One region of the Actinoallomurus sp. CA-142502 genome, then DNA from elsewhere that is predicted to be linked to it. Evidence: riboswitches for the same ligand, from Rfam matches in the RefSeq annotation. Region 1 holds a riboswitch; each other region holds the start of a gene.

Region 1 (5,110 bases):
CTCGGCGATGCCGATCATCTCGCGGATGCCCCGGCGCGTCTCGGAGGCGGTGAAGTAGGAGCGGACGCGCGTGCGCAACCGGCCGCTCTTGCCGACGTAGAGCGGCTCGCCGCGCGCGTCCTCGAAGATGTAGACGCCCGGCGAGGCCGGCACCGCGTCGGCGAGGTGGCGCTTGCGCCGCTGCTCCGGCGTCGGGGCCCGGGAGAAGCTCATCAGCTCCTCCAGCGACTCCACGCCGAACGCGCCGGCGCGCTCGAACAGCCCGTGCAGCACGTCGACCGTCGCCTTGGCGTCGGCGAGGGCCCGGTGGCACGGCTCGGTGGCCGTACGGAAGAACCGGGCGAGCGTGGACAGCTTGCAGTTGGGCACCTCGTCGCGGGTGAGCAGCCGCCGCGCCAGGTCGGCCGTGTCGACGACGGCCGGCGCGGGCCAGGGACGCTCCTGCGCGGCGCACGCGGCCTTGAGGAAGCCCATGTCGAACGGCGCGTTGTGCGCCACCAGCACGGCTCCGCGCGCGAACTCCAGGAACGCCGGCAGGACCTGCTCGACGGGCGGCGCCGCGACGACCATCTGCTGGGTGATGCCGGTCAGCACGGTGATGAACGGCGGGATCGGCATGCCCGGGTCGACGAGCGTGCCGAACTCGCCCAGAATCTCGCCGCCGCGCACCTTCACCGCGCCGATCTCGGTGATGGCGTCGTCGCGTGCCGACCCGCCGGTGGTCTCCAGGTCGACGACCACGAAGGTCACTCCGATGAGGGGGGTGCCGAGATCGTCGAGGGTGCCCTGCACGGCAGGGCCAACGGGGGCCATGGCTGGCACCGTACGGGCGGGCACCGACAAGCCGGCCCCCGCGACGCCTCTCGGGAGGGGCCGGCGACGAGGCGCGGGGCATTCGTCGGAGGATCGCCTACTCCGGGGTGTCCTGCCGTCTACGCTGGGCAGCGACGGCGGTACGGGCGAGCCGGCGGTATGTTCGCCGGACGCGCGACCCGACCACGCGTGAGGAGAAAGATCATCGACACCGGCCCGGGTGAGCATCTCGATCAGCCGTTGCCAGAGGCGGTCCGGCAACGCGTGGTCGAGATCGCCGCGTACGCCGTCGGCGTGCTGCCGGGCGATCAGGTCCCGGCGCCGCTGCGGCGCGTCGCGCGGTTCGAGCCACGCCGCCGGGCCCGGCTGGCGGCCACGCCGATCGCCGCCCAGCTGGCGAAGGACGACGTGTTCCGCGAGCGCGTCGCCGAGTCCGCCCGCGAGGACCAGGCCGAGCTGGCGGCGGCGCTCGAGTCGGGTACGGTTCCGGCCGCGGCCGACCCGGTGACCGTTGCCGCCCTCGCGTACCTCATGCGACCGGCGGGCTGGACCGAGCGGGTGGAGACGGCGCGGCGCGATCTCGAACGCTCCGCCCTCGCGGCCGACGAGGCCGAGACGATCCGCAAGGTGGCCGAGCTCCAGGAGCAGATCGCGGCGGCCAAGGCGACACGCTCGGAGGAGATCGAGAAGCTCCGCGCCGAACTGCGCGCCTCACGGGCGGAGAACGCCGAGCTGCGCAAGAAGCTGCACGAGAGCCGCACGCGCGCCAAGCGCGAGCACGCGCGGGCGGAGGAGCTGGACCGCCAGGCGGGGGAGGACCGCGCCGCCGCCACGGCCGCGGCGGCCGCCGCCGAGACGGAGCTGCGCCGGCTGCGGGCCCGGCTGTCGCAGGCCGAGTCGGCCGCCGAGAACGCCCGCCGCGCCGCCCGCGAGGGGCGCAACCTCGACGACACGCGGCTGCGGGTGCTGCTCGACGCCCTGACCGACGCGGCTCGGGGCCTGCGCGAGGAGATCGGGCTGCCGACCGGCATCACCCGGCCGGCCGACAACGTCGTGGCGGTCGCGCCCCAGCGGCCCGGCCACCGCACGCTGCCGGGCCGTGCGCTGGCCGACAGCGACCCCGCGCTGCTCGACCAGCTCCTCACGCTGCCGCAGGTGCACCTCATCATCGACGGCTACAACGTCACCAAGACCGGTTACGGCGACCTTCCCCTGTCGGACCAGCGGTCCCGCCTCGTGTCGGGCGTCGGCGTCCTGCACGCCCAGACCAAGGCCGAGGTGACCGTGGTGTTCGACGGCGCCGAGCTGGACGCCCCGGTCGCGGTGCAGGCGCCGCGCGGGGTGCGGGTGCTGTTCAGCGCGCCCGGCCAGACCGCCGACGACCTCATCGGCCAGCTCGTACGCGCGGAGCCGAGCGGGCGTGCGGTGGTGGTCATCTCCTCCGACCAGGAGGTGTGCGACGCCGCCCGCCGCGCCGACGCGCGGCCCGCGCCCGCGTCACTGCTGCTGAGGCGCCTCAACCGCACGTGATCCGGTTCCGTAGCTGGTTCTGTCGGCACGATTCTGTCACTGCCTCCTCCTACCGTCTGTGTCATGACGCCGACACGAGGAGGCACGATGCTCGTCGACTGCGAAAAGTGTGAGGTACGCAACGTCGGGTGCGCGGACTGCGTGATCTCGTTCATGCTGACCGATCCGGTCGCGGCCGTGGAGATCAGCGACGGTGAGCGCCGTGCGCTGGATGTTCTCGCGGAGGGCGGCATGCTTCCGCCGCTCCGCCTGACGATCTCCGATGAGCGCGCCTCGTAATCACCCGTGCGCACCCTGCTGCCAGATTGACGGAAATTGCGAGTATTCCCGTAGAAGCGGTTGTTACCAGGGTGATACTTGACTAGTCTCACGCGCTGAGTCAGTCGCTCGTTCGTCGCCCCCCAGGCGACGGCGACAGACTCCCGCCGAGTCGTCACGGCAACCCCGGGGACCTTCCGCCGAAGGCCGCCCATGCCGTACCGAGCCGGGGAACCAGGTTCCAGGGGTGAATCGGAGCGTTCGCGTTCCGTAGGGCGCCTTCCACGCCCGAATCCGTCAGCTAACCCGGTAGGCGGTCCTTGGGAGAGGGGCGTGCCGCAATCGTGGCGACACAGCGCAGTTCCGGCGGTGCCACCGCCGGTTGGCTGCCGGGAGGCAGAGTCGGGGCGCGTGCCCTGGCGACACTGTGCGTAGCAGCATCGGCGGCGTTGGTACTGCCGTCCGTGCCGGCCGAAGCAGCGCCGAAACCGACGCTGAAAGAGAGCCAGGCCAAGCTCAAGAAGCTTAATTCTCAGGTTGACCACCAGGACAACGTCTACAACAAGGCCAAGGAACAGCGCCAGGCCGCCAAGAAGAAGTACGACGCCCTGAACAAGTCGGTCGCCGAGGACCAGAAGACCTACGAGCGCCTCCGCGAGCGGGTCGCGCAGCTTGCCGCCGCCGCGTACAAGAGCGGCGACTCCGGCGACATTCCGAACCTCGTGTCGTCGAACAACCCGTCGGACGTTCTCGACCAGATCTCGGTCTTCACGCAGGTCGCGCACAACCGGTCGACCGAGGTCACCCAGTTCCTCAACGCGGCCCAGCTGCTGCAGCGCCAGAAGGCGCAGGCGCAGCAGGCCGCCGCCGACCTCAGTTCGAAGCTGAAGTCCGAGAAGGCGCAGCTCGACAAGCTGAAGAAGCAGGCCAGGCAGCAGCAGTCCCTGGTCAACAGGCTCGGCGGGGGCAGCACCTCGTCCGGCGGCCATGGCGGCACCTACAACGGGCCGGCGTCCGGCCCCGCCCGCCTCGCTCTCGAGTACGCGTACCAGCAGAAGGGCGCCCCGTACAAGTACGGCGGCACCGGCCCGTACAACTCCGGCTACGACTGCTCCGGGCTCATGATGATGGCCTGGCGGCACGCCGGCGTCAGCCTTCCCCGCGTCGTGCCGGACCAGTACAACGCCACCCGCCGCGTGGCGCGCTCGGACCTCCAGCCCGGTGACCTGGTCTTCTTCGACAACCTGAACCACGTCGGGATGTACGTCGGCAACAACCAGTTCATCCACGCGCCGCACACGGGCACGGTCGTCCAAATCGAGAGCCTGAGCGGCTACTACAGCTCCAACTTCTACGGCGCCGGCCGTCCGTAAGGGGCTGACCACAGTGGAGATGAAGCGTTCAACCATGTCCAGAACCAGTCGTTGGATCGTCGGCACCGCCGGAGCGGCCGTTGTCGCCGGGCTCGTCCTGCCCGCCAGCCCCGCCCAGGCGAAGCCCACTCCCTCGCTGAGCGCCGCCAAGCAGCAGCTCGCCAAGCTCAACGACCAGGTGGACCAGCTGGCCAACCAGTACAACAAGGCCAAGGAGGACTGGAAGGCCGCGCAGAGCCACCTCAAGGCGCTCAAGTCCTCCGTCACGGTCGAGCAGGAGACGTTCAACCAGCTGCACACCCGGGTCGCCCAGCTCGCCGCCGCGGCGTACAAGGAGGGCGGCGCGGGAGGGGACATCCCGCAGTTCGTGTCGGCCAAGGACCCTGAGTCCGTGCTCGACCAGATGACGGCCTTCACCAAGGTCTCCAGCAATCGCGCGGCGGAGCTGAACCAGTTCCTGGCGTCCGCGCAGCGGCTGGAGCGGCAGAAGGCGCTGGCGGAGCAGGCGGCCGAGCAGCTCAAGCAGCAGAAGGACCAGGTCGACAAGCAGCGGTCGGCGGCCAACTCGGCCATCAGGAAGCAGCTGCGCCTGATCGACAAGCTGGGCGCCAACATCGACCCGGGCTCGTCCAAGGCCAACTGCTCGATCCTGGCGACCGGCCGCGCCGAGACGGTGCTGAGGTACGCCTGCGCGCAGCTCGGCAAGCCGTACGTCTTCGGTGGCGCCGGCCCGAACGTCTTCGACTGCTCGGGCCTGACGATGATGGCCTACAAGCAGATCGGCATCAACCTCAGCCACTACGTGCCGAACCAGTACAGCGCGAGCCGGCGCGTGGCGAAGGCCGACCTCCAGCCGGGAGACCTCGTCTTCTTCAGCAACAACGACCACATGGGCATGTACGTCGGCAACGGCAAGTTCATCCAGGCGCCGCACACCGGCGATGTGGTGAAGATCTCCAGCCTCAGTGACGCGTACTACAGCCAGGTGTACTACGGCGGCGGTCGCCTGCTCTGACCGACCCGAACCTCACAGGCCCTCTGGCGATGCCCAGAGGGCCTGTTTCGGTCGGGGCCAATTCACCTTAGGTAATTCCTCTCGTACGCTCTGGCGACAAATTTGCGCATTCATTGGTGCC
Region 2 (5,110 bases), 6.2 Mb from region 1:
AGGTTGAACATCACCATGACGGCCGGGCGGGGGACGATCCCGACCTCGACGAGGTCATCCTCTCGACCGCTGAAGCCCGCCATGGTGACCCCCGCCGGCCGGCCCGACCGCGACGGGACCGCGATGTCCCACGCAGGCACCTCGGCGGATCGCACACCGTGATTTTACGAGTCGCCTCAAGCTCCGGTCCGGCGACGACGGCGCTCTCAGCCGGGCCGCTCGGCGGCCGCGGCGAATTCCAGCAGCAATCGGCCGGTCGTTCGGGGATCTTCCATCATCGGGGTGTGTCCCACGCCCGGCAGCAGCTCGACGCGGGCGCCGGGCACGACGCGGTAGTCGGCGGCCGACGAGGAACGCCACCGCTGGTCCTCGGTGCCGAAGACGACCAGCACCGGTAGGCCCAATCCGGTGAGCCGATCGGGCAGGCTCCGCTGCCCGAGGTAGGCCAAGGGGGCACGCATCGCCCCCACGAAGTCCCGGTGTGTCATCCCCCGCACATGCTCGATCCAGGCGTCGGGAAGGTCCACGGGACGCGTGAACCCGGTGCGGGCGGCCTTCCGGATGGTCGCCTCGGTACGCAGGCTCCACAGCAACCGCCCGGGAAACCGGGTCAGCAGCAGCCGGACGAGCAGTCGTTCAGGGACCTTGGCGTCGAGACCGGGGCCCATGTCGATGAGCGCCAGGGCGGCGACCGCGTCGGGCCGTTGCTCGGCCAGGGCCGTGGCGACCGTACAACCGGAGGAATGCCCGACCACCGTCACCCGGCCCACGCCGTGCCCGTCCAGCGCGGCGGCGACCCGACGTGCCTGAGCGGCGACGTCGTAGCCGCCGAGCGGGCTTGCTCCCCTCTCGTGACGTAGCAGGTCGACACGGATGACACGGTGCGCGTCCGCCAGCAGGGGAACCACCGGGTCCCAGCAGGCCGGAGGGGCCGCCGCGTTGGAGAGCAGAAGCAGGGCGGGCGCGCCCGGCCTGCCGTTCTCCACGACGTGCACCTCACCATCGTCAGGCTGAACGAACCGGTAACCGGCGTTCGCGGCGCCGGAAGGCTGCTCTGCCATGGGATCGTCTCCTGCCGCGCTGTCAGGTGGGGACTGCGAGCATCACAGGCGAACCGCCCTGGTGTCTTGGACGAATGTTCCGGCTCCGGATACCGAAAAAACAGGTTGGGCCGGATGGCGTTCGGTTGATAGCGTGCGCGGCACCGTGACGTCACGCGAGGAGGTGAGACCCATGAACGCTGTATCGAAGTGGGTGCTCCCCTTCGCCGTCACGGTCGGGTGATCGACAGAGGGATCGCCGGGAGCGCCTCGATAACAGGGCACTCCCGAAAGGCGACAACCTATGCACGAAATCGTGATCGCGCGGGTCGCGGAGCGACAATGGCACGCGGTGGAGGACGACCGGGTGGTCGGCCGCGGAGACACTTCACACCGGCCCGACGGGCGGATCTTCCTCAGTATCGACGCGTGGCACGACGCGGTCTTCGACCGGCTCACCGATGCCATGCTGGCGGACCTGCCGAGGCCGCTGTACACGGTGGTCGACGAGCCTGACGTCGACCTGACGTCCTGCTGGCAGCGAGCCGGCTTCACGACCCGACGCCGCGAATGGGAGTACGTCCTCCCCACCGATCCGCGGGTCACGGGGCTCGGCTCGGTGCTCTCGCCGGAGGGCGTGACGACGGTGCCCGTCGGCGCGGCGCGGGAGGACCCGCTGCGCGAGGTGTACGACGCGATCCGCGCCGAAGTCGACGCCACCGTCGGCTGGGCGTCGATGCCGGTCGAAGTACCGGTCCGGCCGGACGGGACTCCGCTGCCGCTGGACCCGTCGAAGTACGCCGTCGCGGTACAGGCCGATCGATACGTGGGACTGGTCCGGGTCACGGGACGGGTGGCCTTGCAGCCGCGGATCGGGCTGCTCGCGGTCCGATCCGACCAGCGCCGCCGCGGTATCGCCCGATCACTGCTGGCCCACGTGCTGGGCGCGCTGCACCACTCCGGGGTCGAGACGGCATCGGCCGAAGTCAATGAATCCAACGAGGCTGCCATGGCGCTGTTCGAGGGCATCGGCGCCCGGCGCGTCAACAGCAACCTGGAATTGGTTCTCCGCTGACGCCTCGCCTCCTACCTCACCGTCACCGAGAAGGGCGAGAACATGGCCAGAACAACAAAAGGAATCGAAGTCGAGGGCACCGTCATCACGTGTCTACGCGATGCCACCTTCACGGTGGAGCTGGAGAACGGGCACGAAGTGCTCGCCCACATCAGCGGAAAGATACGGAGGAACCACATCAGGATCCTGCCGTACGACCGGGTGCTCGTGGAACTCAGCCCGTACGACCTGACCCGCGGCCGGATCCTCTTCCGGTACCGGACGTAGCCGTCGTCTGACGTGACAAGTACCGGCGGCCGGCTCTCGCACCGGCCGCCGGTACCACCGTCATGCCGCGCCTGAAGGCCGGCCGGCGGGAGTTCACCGGCGCCGCCAGAGCCCCTCGTCCACGCGTACCTCGTGGCGGCCGACCCGGTCGGCCATACGACCCTCGATGCCGACGTTGAGGCTCATCGCGAAGTTCTGCGCGCCGCGATCAGCCATACACGAAGCGTACCTTTGATCACGATTCGGTAGATTTGCACCGTTTGACCCCCTACACTCCACAGGACTCGACGGTCCCAGACTCCCCATCAGAAACACGACCGTCGGCCGAATCCCTGCAGCTCAGGGAACCGGGGACCCACGTAGTACGGGGTGAATCCGCAGCGCCCGGCGCTCGGTAGGGCATCTCCCGCCCGAACCCGACAGCTAACCCGGTAGGCGTCAGGAGAGGAGTTCGTACGTGCCATCTTCATATTCGCGGCTAACACGTTCCGGCCGCCTGGGAGGTATCACGGCGTTGATGGTGAGCGCCGCCCTCCTTCTTCCCGCGAGCGGCGCGAACGCGACCGGCGGGTCGTCAGCGGCCACCGCGAAGAAGAAACTGGACAAGCTCAACAGCCAGGTGGACGAACTCGCCAACCAGTACGACAAGGCCGAGACCCAGTTGGCCGCGGCCAAGAAGCATCTTGCCGTGATCAATAAGCAGCTGAAAATGGAAAAACCTCAGTATCAGAACCTGCGCGTACGGGTGGCGCAGATGGCCGTCGCCGCGTACAAGAACGGCACCCTCGACAGCACCACGTTCGCCGCCTCCAAGGACCCTGACGCGGCACTGCAGGACATGTCGACCTTCGCCGAGCTCTCGCGCAACCAGAACCAGGCGATGACCGCGCTCCTGGCATCCGCCCAACGCCTCCAGCGGGGCCAGGAAGAAGCCCGTTCGACGCTGCAGAGCATCACCACGACCGCGACCGCGTTGAAGAAGAAGAAAGCCGTGGTCGAGAAGGCGATCGCGAAGCAGAAAGCGCTGTTGGCCAAGACCAACAGCTCCAGCGGAAGCACGCGTGGCGGTTCGAGCGGCGGCGCCACCACGTCCGCCTCCGGACAGGCCGGCAAAGCCGTGAATTATGCCAAAGCCCAACTCGGGAAGCCCTATGTCTTCGGCGGTACGGGCCCGAACGGCTACGACTGTTCCGGGCTGACGATGATGGCCTGGCGCGCTGCCGGCGTCAGTCTCCCCCGCGTCGTCCCCGACCAGTACAACGCCATCCGCCACGTCGCCAAGTCGAATCTGCAACCCGGTGACCTGGTCTTCTTCGACAGCCTTGGCCACGAAGGGATATACGTCGGCGGCGGTAGGTTCATCCACGCCCCGCACACCGGCACGGACGTCCAGTACGCCAGCATGTCGAACTCCTACTGGGTCTCACACTTCGTCGGCGCCGGCCGCCCGTAACGCCGCCGCGGAAGGCCGCCGGTACGGGAACCACGGGCGGCCCGTTCTCATCGGAACCAATCGTGGACGGGATTACGCCGGACGATGGGCACCAGCTGGTCAACGGGCGGTACCGCCTGGTCGAGGTGATCGGCCAGGGCGGCATGGGCACGGTCTGGCGCGGTCATGACGAGATGCTCGGCCGTGAGGTCGCCATCAAAGAGGTCACCCTGTCGCCCGACCTCGACGATGACGAACGGGCCGAGCTCAGCGCGCTCGCGCTGCAGGAGGCGCGTGCCACCGCCCGGCTGAACCATCCCGGGATCATCACGATCCACGACGTCATCGACGACGACGGCGTCCCGATCATCGTCATGGAACTCCTCCATGGTCGTCCACTCGCCGACATCCTCAAGGAGGAGGTACGGCTGCCGTACCGGCGCGTCGCCGAGATCGGGGCGGCGACGCTGGAGGCGCTGCGGGAGGCGCACGCCGCCGGCGTCGTCCACCGTGACCTCAAGCCCGCCAACATCCTGATCAGCGAACGACGGATCGTCATCACCGACTTCGGCGTCGCCCAACGGGTCGGTGAGCGCGCCGAAGAGGCCGGAGACGTCACCGGCACCCCGGCGTTCATGGCCCCCGAGCAGGCCGAGAACGCCGCCGCCAGCCCCACCGCCGACCTGTGGGCCCTCGGCGCCACGCTCTTCAACGCGACCGAGGGCAGACCACCGTACGAAGGCCCGGACTACGCCACCGTCCTGCTCACCCTGCTCACCCAGGACCCGCCGGCGCCCGTACGCGCGGGCCCCCTCGCACCACTGATCACGGCACTGCTGCGCCGGGACCCGGAACGGCGCCCGAGCGCGGAACAGGCCGCCGAACAGCTCGCGGAGATCCTGCGCGGGGAACCCGGCGGCGCGACGGACATGGCCGCCGCCGAAAGACCGGCCATCGTGCCCGCCGCCACCGAGAAGCCGGCTGCGCCGTCGCCGCCGAAGAGCAGCGTCCCGGCCCGCCCGAGCGCGGCCGACCCCGTACGGAGAGCCGCACGGCCGCTCCATCCGCCGAGCCCGGGTCCCCGGACCGCTCCGGCCCGTACCGGCCGTCCATCGCCGCCGACCGTCAAGCCCGGACGAGTCGCGGGCATCGCGGTGCTCGTGATCCTGGGCGTCACCGTGCTGTATCTCGGCACCCACGCCGGCTCGACCGGCTCGCCCGCGGCCGCTCCCTCCGCGGTGCCGTCCGACCCACTGGACGGTCTGCCATCCGACTTCCCGCAACCCACACCGAGCC
Region 3 (5,110 bases), 3.7 Mb from region 1:
CCTGCACCGGGCGCGGACGCCGGTCCCCCGGCTCACGGCGTGGGGCGACGGGCTCGGGCGGTTCGCCCGGCGGCACGTCGAGTCGGCGCTCACCGACCGCGACCCGGCGCTGGCGTCGGCGTGGCGGGCGCTGCGGCGACGGGGAGCGTGACGCCGTGCCGGTCGTGTACGCGCTGGTCGTCATCGTGTGGGTCGGTCTGGTCGCGGCCGAGTGCGTGTTCGTGCTGCCGGTCGCCCTCGTGCTCGCCCTGCTCGCCGGGTTCGGCCTGGGCCTCGGCCGGTTCTTCACCGTCGCCTGGCGTACGCTCACCGCCACCGCCGTGGACGGGCCGTCCCCGGTCCGGCGTCCCGCGCCCGGGCCGCCGGACCCCGCCTACCCGCACTACCTGCTGGTCCAGGTGTGGCACGACATGGTGGCCCTCGAACGCCGTACGGTGCCCTGGTGCGTGACGCAGGCCCGGTGGGCCGCCGCCACGCTGACCGAGACGCTGCTGAAGCCGCCGCAGGGGCTCGCGCTGTTCCCCCTGTGGTTCGGGCTGTGCGCCGGCATGGCGCTGTCCGTGCTGCCGCTCGCCGTCGCGGTGCTGGCGTTCGTCCTGGCCGCGGCGGCGATGGCGGCGGCCGGGCTGGCCGTGTGGTCGGTGTGCGTGGTGGTGCTCGGCGCGGTCGAGCGCGTCTGGATGGCCTACCGCCGGATCCTGCTGGCGTGCCCGCACGCGGGCTGCTACCAGCGGTTCGCGCTGCCGGAGTACTCCTGCCCCCGGTGCGACGAACACCACTCCCGGCTCGTGCCGAACCGCCTGGGCGCGTTCCGTCACGTGTGCCGCTGCGGCGCGCGGCTGCCCACGACGATCCTGCTCGGGCGGTTCCGCCTCGGCGCGTACTGCCCGCACTGTCACCGGCGGCTGCCCGGCCGGATCGGGCGGGCGCGGGTGGAGCCGCTGCCGTTCGTCGGCGGTCCGGCGGCGGGCAAGACGACGCTGATGTTCCTCGCCGTACGGGCGCTGCGCGCGAGCGCCGCCGGCGCGCGGGGCCGCGCGGACTTCGTCGAGGCGCGCGACGCGCGGGCGTACGCCGGGGCGGTGGCCGAACTCGACCGCGGCGGGCGGCTCGCCAAGACCGGCCCCGAGCTGCCCGTGGCCACCATGCTCGACCTGACGCTGCCGGCCGCGCACCGGATCCTGTACCTGTTCGACCCGGCCGGCGAGCTGCACACGGGCGCCACGCGGGTCGAGCGGCTGCGCTACCTCGACCACGGCGAGGCGCTGCTGTTCGTCATCGACCCGTTCGCCCTGCCGGAGCTGCGGTCCGCGCTCACCACGGACGAACGCCGCCTCGTGGAGCAGACGACCGCGACCTCCGACGAGGACCCCTCCGACACCCTGCAGCGCCTGCTGGCCGAGCTGCGCTCGCGGGCCGACCAGGGCCGGCAGCGGCGCATCGCGGTGGTGGTCACCAAGGCCGACGTGCTGCGCCGCACCGCGGTGGGCACGAGCCTCGACGGCGACGCGCGCGGCTGGCTGGAGGGGCTCGGCCTCGGCAACACGATCCGTACGCTCGAGCGCACCGCCGCCGAGGTCCGCTACTTCGCGTCCGGCCTCGACAGCCCGCCCGCGGCGCTGGCCGACCTGTTCGGCTGGGCGGCCGGGTTGCCGCTGAGCGGTCAGGTCGACCCGGCGTTCGACGACCGGCCGGCGGCGGACGAGCTCAGCGAGCCCTGGCCGGTGGCGGGCCGCGCGCCCTCGCTGGTCCCGTACGGGCACCAGGCGGGCCGCAGCGCGCTGTTCGCCGCGCTGACCGTGCTGGGTCCGCTGATCATGATCCTGCTCGGCCTGTCCGTGTACGCGCGCTTTCGCTGAACCGCCGGTGTGAACCCTCGCGTCCCGGGGGTAACGGTCACAGTGTGAAAGCCATCGTGATGAACCAATATGGCGGTCCTGACGTGCTGAAACTCGCCACGGACGTGCCTGAGCCCAAGGTCGGGCCCGACTTCGTCCTCGTACGCGTCAAGGCGGCCGGGGTGAACCCGGTGGACTGGAAGATCCGCGAGGGCGGGCTCGACGGGCTCTTCCAGACCGACTTCCCGGTCGTCCCCGGCTGGGACCTGGCGGGCGTGGTCGAACGCGCCGGACCGGCCGTCAGCGAGTTCTCACCGGGCGACGAGGTCATCGGGTACGTGCGCGAGGACCACGTGGGCCGCGGCACGTACGCCGAGCTGGTGGCCGCGCCGGTGCGCACGCTCGGCCGCAAGCCGGCGCGGCTGTCGTGGGCGGAGGCGGGCGGCCTGCCGCTCGCGGGCCTGACCGCGTACCAGGCGCTGGTGAAGGCGCTGGGGGTGAACGAGGACGACACGGTGCTCATCCACGCCGCCAGCGGCGGCGTCGGGTCGTTCGCCGTGCAGATCGCGCTGGCGCGGGGCGCCCGGGTCATCGGCACGGCCGGCCCACGCAACCACGACCATCTGCGGTCACTCGGCGCCGAGCCGGTGGCGTACGGGCCGGGGCTCGCGGACGAGGTGCGACGGCTCGCGCCGGGCGGCGTCTCGGCGGCGCTGGACCTGGTGGGCGGCGAGGCCCTCGACGTGACGCCGGACCTGCTGACCGGCAAGGGCCGGTGGGCGTCGATCGTCGACCCGTCGGTGACCGAACGCGGCGGGCGGTACGTGTTCGTCCGCCCGGACCCCACGGACCTGGCGGCGCTGGCGCAGCTCGTCGACGACGGCCGCCTGACGGTCCCGGTCGCGAAGACGTTCCCGCTCTCGGAGGCGGCGGAGGCGCAGCGCCTGAGCGAGGAGGGACACACGCGCGGCAAGATCGTGCTGACCGTGGACTGAGGCCCGACGCCGTCCTGGCGGGCGGCGCATCGTCGCGTTGCCGGGGAGGCCGGCCGAACTCCGGCCGGCCTCCTTTCCCGCTGCGGCAGGCACCCATGGGCATTACGCGCTTTTCGCGTCGCGCGGGTCGACGGGGGTGCTTCCCGGCGTTCCTCTCATGGCGCTCCTTGACTTTTTTTCGCCTTCGGTCGAAGGTTTCTGACGGTTACGTTGCGCATTCGCGTCGTTGCCTTTTGTGGCATTCTGTCGGCTTTAGCCGGGGCGGGTTTGGCCCGTCGGACGAACCGCCGCATCTCCCGACATAGCCGGTCGACCCGGTCGAGCGAGGGTCGGCCCGACGTAAGTTCGATCACTACGCTGCGCGCCGGCCGCCATTGGCGCGTCATTGGCGGCACCCTTGACCACTCTGCCATTTCCGCAGATGAGAGGCGCAATTTCCCCGTTGCGCGGGAGGCGGCCCCACAACTTGGTTACAGTGGGTAAGTACTTCGCTCCATACTTTCCGCTGCGAACGCGTTGCCGTTCTCGCGACACTTCAGATACATTGCGCCGTAATCGGGCTGTGACTTACCTCCACCCGGGAGGTGACAGACCGACCGCCGAATCCGGCTGCACCCCCAGTGCAGCGGGAACCGGGGACCCACGAAGTCCCTTGGGGTGAATCCGTCTCGCACGGTAGGGCTCCTCCTGGCCCGAACCCGTCAGCTAACCCGGTAGGCGGCTTAAGGGGAGACATGGATCCGATAGGTCACAAACTGCTGCAGGTCGCCAAGGGCCAGCTCGGCTATCACGAGAAGGCGAGCGGGTACACCAAGTTCGGCGACTGGTACGGCAAGCACGTCGGCAAGGACCCCGTCTTCAAGGACGCGGCCTGGTGCGACATGTTCCTCGCCTGGGCGGCGGACAAGGCCGGAGTCGAAGACTTCGCGGGTGAGTTCGCCTCCACTCCGGATCACGCGAAGTGGTTCAAGAAGCACGACGCGTGGGGCCACCACCCCGAGCCGGGTGCCATCGTCTTCTTCTCGTGGAACGGCGGGAAGAGCATCGGCGACATCGAGCACGTAGGCATCGTCGAGTCGGTGCACGGCCACACGCTGCACACGATCGAGGCCAACCACAACGACCAGCTGGGCCGCGCCACCCGCGACGTCAGCCAGGTCGTCGGCTTCGGCTACCCGTCGAAGGTGAAGGTCAAGGCGGCCCCGGCTGAGCAGAAGTACGTCCCGAAGCACTCCGCGCCTCCGCCGGCCGCCAAGGAGATCGGCCAGCAGCCCGCCACCCCCATGCACGAGACCCAGACGACGGCCCAGCACGACTCCGCGCCGCCGCTGGCCGACCAGCAGGCCGCCCTCACCGGGCTGCTGGGCGTCGTGGTGTTCGGCACGGTGGCGTTGGCGCTGAGCAAGGCGAAGGTCCGCATGCCGATGCCGGCCCCGAACGTCCGCGTCCGCAAGCGCGGCAAGCACCACCGCACGCCGGTCGAGATGCCCGCCGACATGAACGTGGCCGACCTGGACGCCGCCGACGCCGGCACGGCCGTCATGCCGGCCCTGACCGCGGAGGCCGCGGCACTGGCCGAGGACAAGGAGTTCTGGGGCAAGATCACCGAGCTGGAGGAGGACGTCGAGCTGGCGTTCTGGAACACCCTCCACTCCGCGGTCTCCCAGTCCGACTCCGCCGAGTCCCTCAACGTCTGAGTCCGAGCCGGCCCTCCCCCGCCCGTGGGGAGGGCCCTCGGTGTTTCTCCGGGTCAGCCCGGCGGTGCCGCTTTCATCCGGTCCCGCGCGAGCCGGACGGTCGATCCGAACGACCGGCCGGGCGGTGGACCCGCCGCCGGCATCCCCTCACCTCGCCGCTTGACCGGGACCCCCAAGGTCAATGTCCAGCGTCGCCGCGGCCGAGGCGCCCGCCCGGATCGTGGCCGCCGACATCGAGGTGTTCGGGCGGATCGACGTCCTGGTGAACGACGCCGCCATCATCCGGCCGTCGCCCGCCCCGAGACCGGCTGCCTGACCGGCTCGGTGATCCACGTCGACGGCGGGATCGACGTCGCACGAGGAGCGCGCACCCAGACGCACGGTCCGTCCTGCGGGTCCGCCACAGATCACCGCGATGACCGACGTACGGGACCGTCTGAGCGGGTTCCCCGACGGCGTGAACGGCGGTCGCGACGCGGATCCGATCGGTTCCGGGCCGGAAAGAGGCGTTCACCGCACCGGCCGGAACGGCCCCTGACGGCGTACGCCACCGCCACGGACCGCCGACGCGTTTCCCGCG
Region 4 (5,110 bases), 4.1 Mb from region 1:
CGGTGGCCGTACCGGTCGTGGGTGCGCAGCACCGGGCGGTACTCATTGGCGAGCCGGCCCCACTCCTGCGCCTCCTCGCCGCCGGCCAGCCGGCCGAGCTCGTGGATCTCCTCGGTCGCCCAGCCGCCGCCCTCGCGGAACAGCCCGTCCAGCAGCGCCGGGTCGTCGGCCACGTCGTAGCCGGTCAGCGGAGGGACCTGGTTGAACACGTCATGCGTCGTCATGAGACCGCTCCGATGCTGCGCTGGACGAAGGTGATGAGGTGAGCCGTGCCGCTGGAGACGTCCGGGACCGGCGCGGTGACGGAGGCGTCCGTCACGGCGGCGCGCGCCGCCAGCGGGCCGATGAGGGCGTCGCCGATCGCCCCGACGAGTGCCGCCGCGCTCACCTGGACGTCCTGATCGGGCAGCTCGCCGGTGGCGATGCCCCGGGTGATGAGCACCCCGATGGCGTCGGCGAACGCGCGCCGGAACACCAGCCGCTCACCGTCGACGGCCGGGTCGGCGGGCTCGGCGAGCAGCGCGTACGCCATCCGCGGGCCCCGCAGCGCGCGGCCCGCGAAGGTCTCTACCACGGCGGCGATCGCCTCGGCGGCGGTGCTCTCCAGGGCCACCGCCCGCGCCACGGCGTCGACCTCGCGCCGGCTCGTCGTGCGGAACACCTCCGCGACCAGGTCGGCCTTTGCCGGGAAGTGGCGGTAGACGCTGCCGGTCGCGACGCCGGCCCGACGGGCCACGGCGGCCACCGAGCATCCCGCGTAGCCGTGCTCGGCGACGATCGCCACTGCGGCGGACAGGATGCGTTCACGCGAGGCGCTCAGGCGCGCTTCGACGCGGGGCGTACGGCGGTACGGCATACAAGAATTGAACCCTAGTTCACTTCTTAGGCGCAACCGCGTAACGCCGAAAAAGGTTCGGGGCCCCTCGGGTGGAGGGGCCCCGAACGCCCCCAGGGGGGAAGGGGGCGGAAGAGGGCTATTTCTCGGACACTCCGGTCGCCATGTCGTAGCCGGTGCCCGAGTGGCGGTAGACGGGGCCGTTACCCATCTCCAGCACCTGGAACTTGATCGGGATCGAGTTGGACCGGGTGCCGGTGAAGTACTGCATCATCTCCTCGGACAGGTCGATGATGGCCGGCGGGCTGTGCTGGGCGACCGCCCACTCGGCCGGGCCGAAGTCCTCGACCACGCCGACGGCGCTCTTCTTGCCGACGGTGATCTTCACCTTGGTGCCGAGCGGCCAGTACGGGCTGGCGATCGTGTGGTACGACATCGGCTTGCCGGACGCGGTCTGCGCGTCCCAGAACGACGTGCCGGTGGAGACGCCGGTCGGCAGGGCGGCCTTCTTGTCGGCCTTCTCACTGGGAAGCTGCCGGGGCAGCTTGGCCGTGTGGCCCTCCGTTCCGGGCCCCACGAGGCCGGAGTCGCCCTGCGACACCTGCACGGCGCTCGTACGGGCGGCCTGGGAGGACGTGGAGTGGACCAGTGCGGCGGACGCGCCCGCGCCCGCCACGACGACGCCGGCCGCGACCGACGCGAACGTCTTGCTGGTGAATCGATCCAGATACTTGTTGCTGATTCTGAACATGGGGGGTTGGCCTCTCAGCACAGGGGAGACGGGGACGGTGTGCAGGGCGGGCCGCCCCGGCCGGCCGTGCGGCCGGGGCGAGGGGAGGGCTCAGGCGTCGTTGGAGCCGTACTCGGGGTAGCCGTAGCCGACGACCGTGGACTTGTCGCGCGTGCGGATCTTCACGGCGTTGTCGGTGTTGCCCTCGATGGTCTGGATGGTGCCGTCGTGGTTGTCCTTGATGACCATGCCGACGTGGTCGATGTCGTCGATCGACTTGCTCCCGCTCCAGGAGAAGAACACGACGGCGCCGGGCGTGGCGTCCTCGCCCCAGCGGCCCTGGTCCTTGAACCACTGGGCGTGGGTACGGGTGAACGCGTCCGCGCCCATCCCCTTGACGCCCAGCTGGGCGCCGATCCAGGACACGAACATGTCGCACCAGTTCGCGTTGGCGTAGTCGGAGACCTGGCCGCCGTCGCGCTCGACGCCGCGCTCGGCCCACGGGGAGGAGACGAACCACTTCTGGAACTTGGTGCCGCCGCCCGAGGAGTCCTCGCTGACGCCGACCTGGGAGGTGGCGAGCTTCAGCGCGTCGCTCGCGGTGGGCAGCCACTCGCGCTTCTTGGCGGCGACGTTGCCGGCGCTCTTGTCGGACAGGGCCAGCGTGTGCGGTTCCTTGGGGGAGGCGGCGGTGCCGTGGGGAACGGCGGCCATCGCTTGGGCCGAGACCGCGTCGACGTTCTGGGAGGATCCGGCCGGGGCCGCCGCGATCAGGCTGATCGCGGTCGCGCCGACCGCGGTGACGGCGGCGAGGGAGCCGCCGAGTCTGGTGTTACGCAGCAGACGGCATGACTTCTTGTGTCGACCTGACACGTTGAGCACTCCTTTGCTTCCATGCCGCTTACCGGGTTAGCTGACGGGTTCGGGCGTGGAAGCTGCCCTACGGCGCGAGGGGATGCGCCGATTCACCCCAGTGGTGCGGTGGGTCCCCGGTTCCGCGATGTGCGGATTCAGCGGGAGCCGTCTCTGAGCGGACGGCTCGAAGAACAGGGGGATGGCGGCCGCGTGGGCGGCCACTTCATTCAGGTCTAGGGGATCTTGTCGTCCATTCGTCCGGTGCACTTTCACTTCCCGGCGCCTGCCGATGGCCCCGAGGGCTCGGGCGGGAAGTCACCCGGTGGGCACGCTGTTGGCGTGCCACATGCCCTGTGAGAGACACGAGGGGCCTGGCTCCGTCGCTGCGCGGCGGATGCGGCGCGTTCGCCGAACCGGCATCGAGGCGGATCCATGTGGGGGGATCGCAGGGGATGCGCAGAGCGGCGCGGTTATGAACCGTCGCGGCCTTGGAAGGGGGGCCCATCTCACGCGTCGTCGCGTGCCGCACTTCGTGGTGCTGGGGGGCAGGCCCTGGCCGGCGGGGATGTTACGGACGGCGCATGGGGGGCGCCGCCGGTCAACCGAACATAGCAAACATATTTCGGGCCGTAAAGGGGAAATATGGACACTCACCGCCTCTGACCTGCGAGAAGATCACATCGGCGGTCTGTCAACCCCCAGAACCCTTGCGAAATAAGGGTTTTCAGCCCACAGCAGCTTGATCACCCAGCGTGATGATCTCGGTGTAACGCTGCTCGATGATCTCGGCCAGCTCGGGCGCCGCGCCGAGCGCCCCCGAGACCGCCACCGCCCCCGCCGCGAGCGACTCGTCGCGGACCTTGTCGGCGAAGTAGCCGGGGGCCAGGAAGTAGGAGGCGACCGCGACCCGCGGGGCCCCGGCGTTCAGCAGCCTTCGTACGGCCTCGGCCGGCGTCGGGCGCGCGGCGGAGGCGTAGGCGGGGACGACACGCCGCCAGCCGCGCCAGCCGCGGGCCATCCGGCCGATCGTCGCGTTGGCCGACGGGTCGCTGGACCCCGCGGCGGCCAGCACGAGCGCCGTGTCCGGGTCGGGCGTCACTCCCGCCTCGGCCAGCCTCCGCTCCAGGGCCGCGGTCATCAGCGGGTGCGGCCCGAGCGTCGCGCCGTACCGCAGGCGCATCCGCGGGTGCTCCCGGCGCACCTCGGTCAGCGCGCCGGGAATGTCGGTCTTGCTGTGGTACGCGGCGGTCAGCAGGAGGGGGAGAACGACGGCCTCGCCCGCGCCGGTGCCGGCGCCGGCGAGCGCGCCGAGCGCCTGGCCGGGCGTCGGGGGCGCGTGGTCAAGATAGGACGTCACGACCCGCAGCCCGGACCGGCGGCGTACGAGATCGAGCAGGTCCTCGACCGTCGCCGCCGCACGCGGGTCCCGGCTGCCGTGCGCCACCGCCACCAGCGGCGGCGGAGGCGCGCAGGTGATCAGAGGTTGATGCCGCATTCGGACTTTCCGGTGCCGGCCCACCGGCCGCTGCGCGGATCGTCGCCGGGTGCGACCCGCTGCGTGCACGGCTCGCACCCGATGGAGGGGTAGCCGTCGTACTGCAGCGGGTTGACGAGGATGCCGTTCTTCTCGATGTAGGCGCCGAGCTGCTCGTGCGTCCACCGGGCGAGCGGGTTGACCTTGACCTTCCCGCGCGAGGCGTTCCACTCCACGACCCGGGACCCGCGCCGGTGCGAGGTCTCCTCCCGGCGGATCCCGGTGATCCACGCGAGGTACGGCTCCAGGGCGCGGTTCAGCGGCTCGACCTTGCGCAGGTGGCAGCACAGGTCCGGGTTCCGGCCGTAGAGCCGGGGACCCAGGTCGCGCTCCTGCTCGGCGACCGTACGCGAGGAGGTGACGTTCACCACGTTGACCGGGTAGACGGCCTCGACGGCGTCGCGGGTGCCGATCGTCTCGGCGAAGTGGTAGCCGGTGTCGACGAACAGCACGTCGATGCCCGGCCGGATCTTGGCGGCGATGTCCACCAGCACGGCGTCCTTCATCGAGGACGTCACGCAGATCCGGTCGCCGAAGGTCGCGATCGCCCAGCGAATGATCTCCTCGGCCGGCGCCTCCTCGAGGGCGTCGGCGGCCGACTCGACGATGTCGGTGAGGTCGAGCGCGGCGGTCGGGCGTTCGAAGGTGAGCGTCATCTCGCGCCTCCCTTCGGCGCGGCGGGGACGGCGGTGCTGAGCGCGCCGGTGCCGATGAACCGCAGCCGGAACGCGCGGGTGCAGGCACGGCAGTGCCAGCCGCCGCCGTCGCTCTCGTACGGCTCCAGGTCCTCGTCGCCGCAGTAGGGGCAGTAGAAGGGGACCGCTCGTTCAGTCATGAGTCCTCCTTCGTCGGAGGAGTCACTGAGGGCGCCGTGTTCTCGGTTCGCTCACTCCGTTCGCTCATTTCAGGTCCTCCTGTTCCGCCCGCTGCACCCAGTCGGCGAAGGACTCGCCGTCGCCGCGCTGCTTCTGGTAGCGGCGCAGGACCCGCTCGACGTAGTCGGGCAGCTCGTCGGCCGTGGTCTTCAGCCCGCGGACCTTCTTGCCGAAGGCGCCGCCGACCGCCCCGCCGAGGTGGATCTGGTAGCCCTCGACCTGGTTGCCGTCGGCGTCGGTGACCAGCTGGCCCTTCAGCCCGATGTCGGCGACCTGCACAC

What was found. Region 1 has a riboswitch for cyclic di-AMP ahead of ACQEV1_RS18760 (NlpC/P60 family protein). Riboswitches for the same ligand answer to the same signal wherever they lie in the genome.
Region 2: it holds a riboswitch for cyclic di-AMP, as region 1 does, so the genes downstream of both, ACQEV1_RS47315 (NlpC/P60 family protein) here and ACQEV1_RS18760 (NlpC/P60 family protein) in region 1, are expected to answer to the same signal.
Region 3: it holds a riboswitch for cyclic di-AMP, as region 1 does, so the genes downstream of both, ACQEV1_RS35655 (CHAP domain-containing protein) here and ACQEV1_RS18760 (NlpC/P60 family protein) in region 1, are expected to answer to the same signal.
Region 4: it holds a riboswitch for cyclic di-AMP, as region 1 does, so the genes downstream of both, ACQEV1_RS37240 (CHAP domain-containing protein) here and ACQEV1_RS18760 (NlpC/P60 family protein) in region 1, are expected to answer to the same signal.

Annotation. Positions count from the first base shown of each region.
Region 1 is NZ_JBNJMY010000001.1:3,864,740-3,869,849, forward strand. Features, by position in the region: gene ACQEV1_RS18745 (DEDD exonuclease domain-containing protein) at 1-813, opposite strand, end outside; gene ACQEV1_RS18750 (NYN domain-containing protein) at 1,003-2,343, shown strand; gene ACQEV1_RS18755 (hypothetical protein) at 2,407-2,622, shown strand; cyclic di-AMP (ydaO/yuaA leader) riboswitch at 2,800-2,933, shown strand; gene ACQEV1_RS18760 (NlpC/P60 family protein) at 3,066-3,974, shown strand; gene ACQEV1_RS18765 (NlpC/P60 family protein) at 4,009-4,989, shown strand.
Region 2 is NZ_JBNJMY010000001.1:10,111,169-10,116,278, forward strand. Features, by position in the region: gene ACQEV1_RS47290 (AraC family transcriptional regulator) at 1-155, opposite strand, end outside; gene ACQEV1_RS47295 (alpha/beta fold hydrolase) at 207-1,061, opposite strand; gene ACQEV1_RS47300 (GNAT family N-acetyltransferase) at 1,345-2,115, shown strand; gene infA (translation initiation factor IF-1) at 2,158-2,382, shown strand; gene ACQEV1_RS47310 (hypothetical protein) at 2,476-2,598, opposite strand; cyclic di-AMP (ydaO/yuaA leader) riboswitch at 2,695-2,834, shown strand; gene ACQEV1_RS47315 (NlpC/P60 family protein) at 2,900-3,835, shown strand; gene ACQEV1_RS47320 (WD40 repeat domain-containing serine/threonine protein kinase) at 3,898-5,110, shown strand, end outside.
Region 3 is NZ_JBNJMY010000001.1:7,604,991-7,610,100, forward strand. Features, by position in the region: gene ACQEV1_RS35640 (hypothetical protein) at 1-151, shown strand, start outside; gene ACQEV1_RS35645 (TRAFAC clade GTPase domain-containing protein) at 156-1,859, shown strand; gene ACQEV1_RS35650 (NADP-dependent oxidoreductase) at 1,904-2,833, shown strand; cyclic di-AMP (ydaO/yuaA leader) riboswitch at 3,421-3,569, shown strand; gene ACQEV1_RS35655 (CHAP domain-containing protein) at 3,568-4,530, shown strand; gene ACQEV1_RS35660 (hypothetical protein) at 4,712-4,846, shown strand.
Region 4 is NZ_JBNJMY010000001.1:7,960,694-7,965,803, reverse strand. Features, by position in the region: gene ACQEV1_RS37255 (acyl-CoA dehydrogenase family protein) at 1-224, opposite strand, end outside; gene ACQEV1_RS37250 (TetR/AcrR family transcriptional regulator) at 221-856, opposite strand; gene ACQEV1_RS37245 (hypothetical protein) at 975-1,586, opposite strand; gene ACQEV1_RS37240 (CHAP domain-containing protein) at 1,677-2,438, opposite strand; cyclic di-AMP (ydaO/yuaA leader) riboswitch at 2,449-2,591, opposite strand; gene ACQEV1_RS37235 (sirohydrochlorin chelatase) at 3,145-3,915, opposite strand; gene ACQEV1_RS37230 (phosphoadenylyl-sulfate reductase) at 3,897-4,610, opposite strand; gene ACQEV1_RS37225 (Insertion element protein) at 4,607-4,789, opposite strand; gene ACQEV1_RS37220 (nitrite/sulfite reductase) at 4,854-5,110, opposite strand, start outside.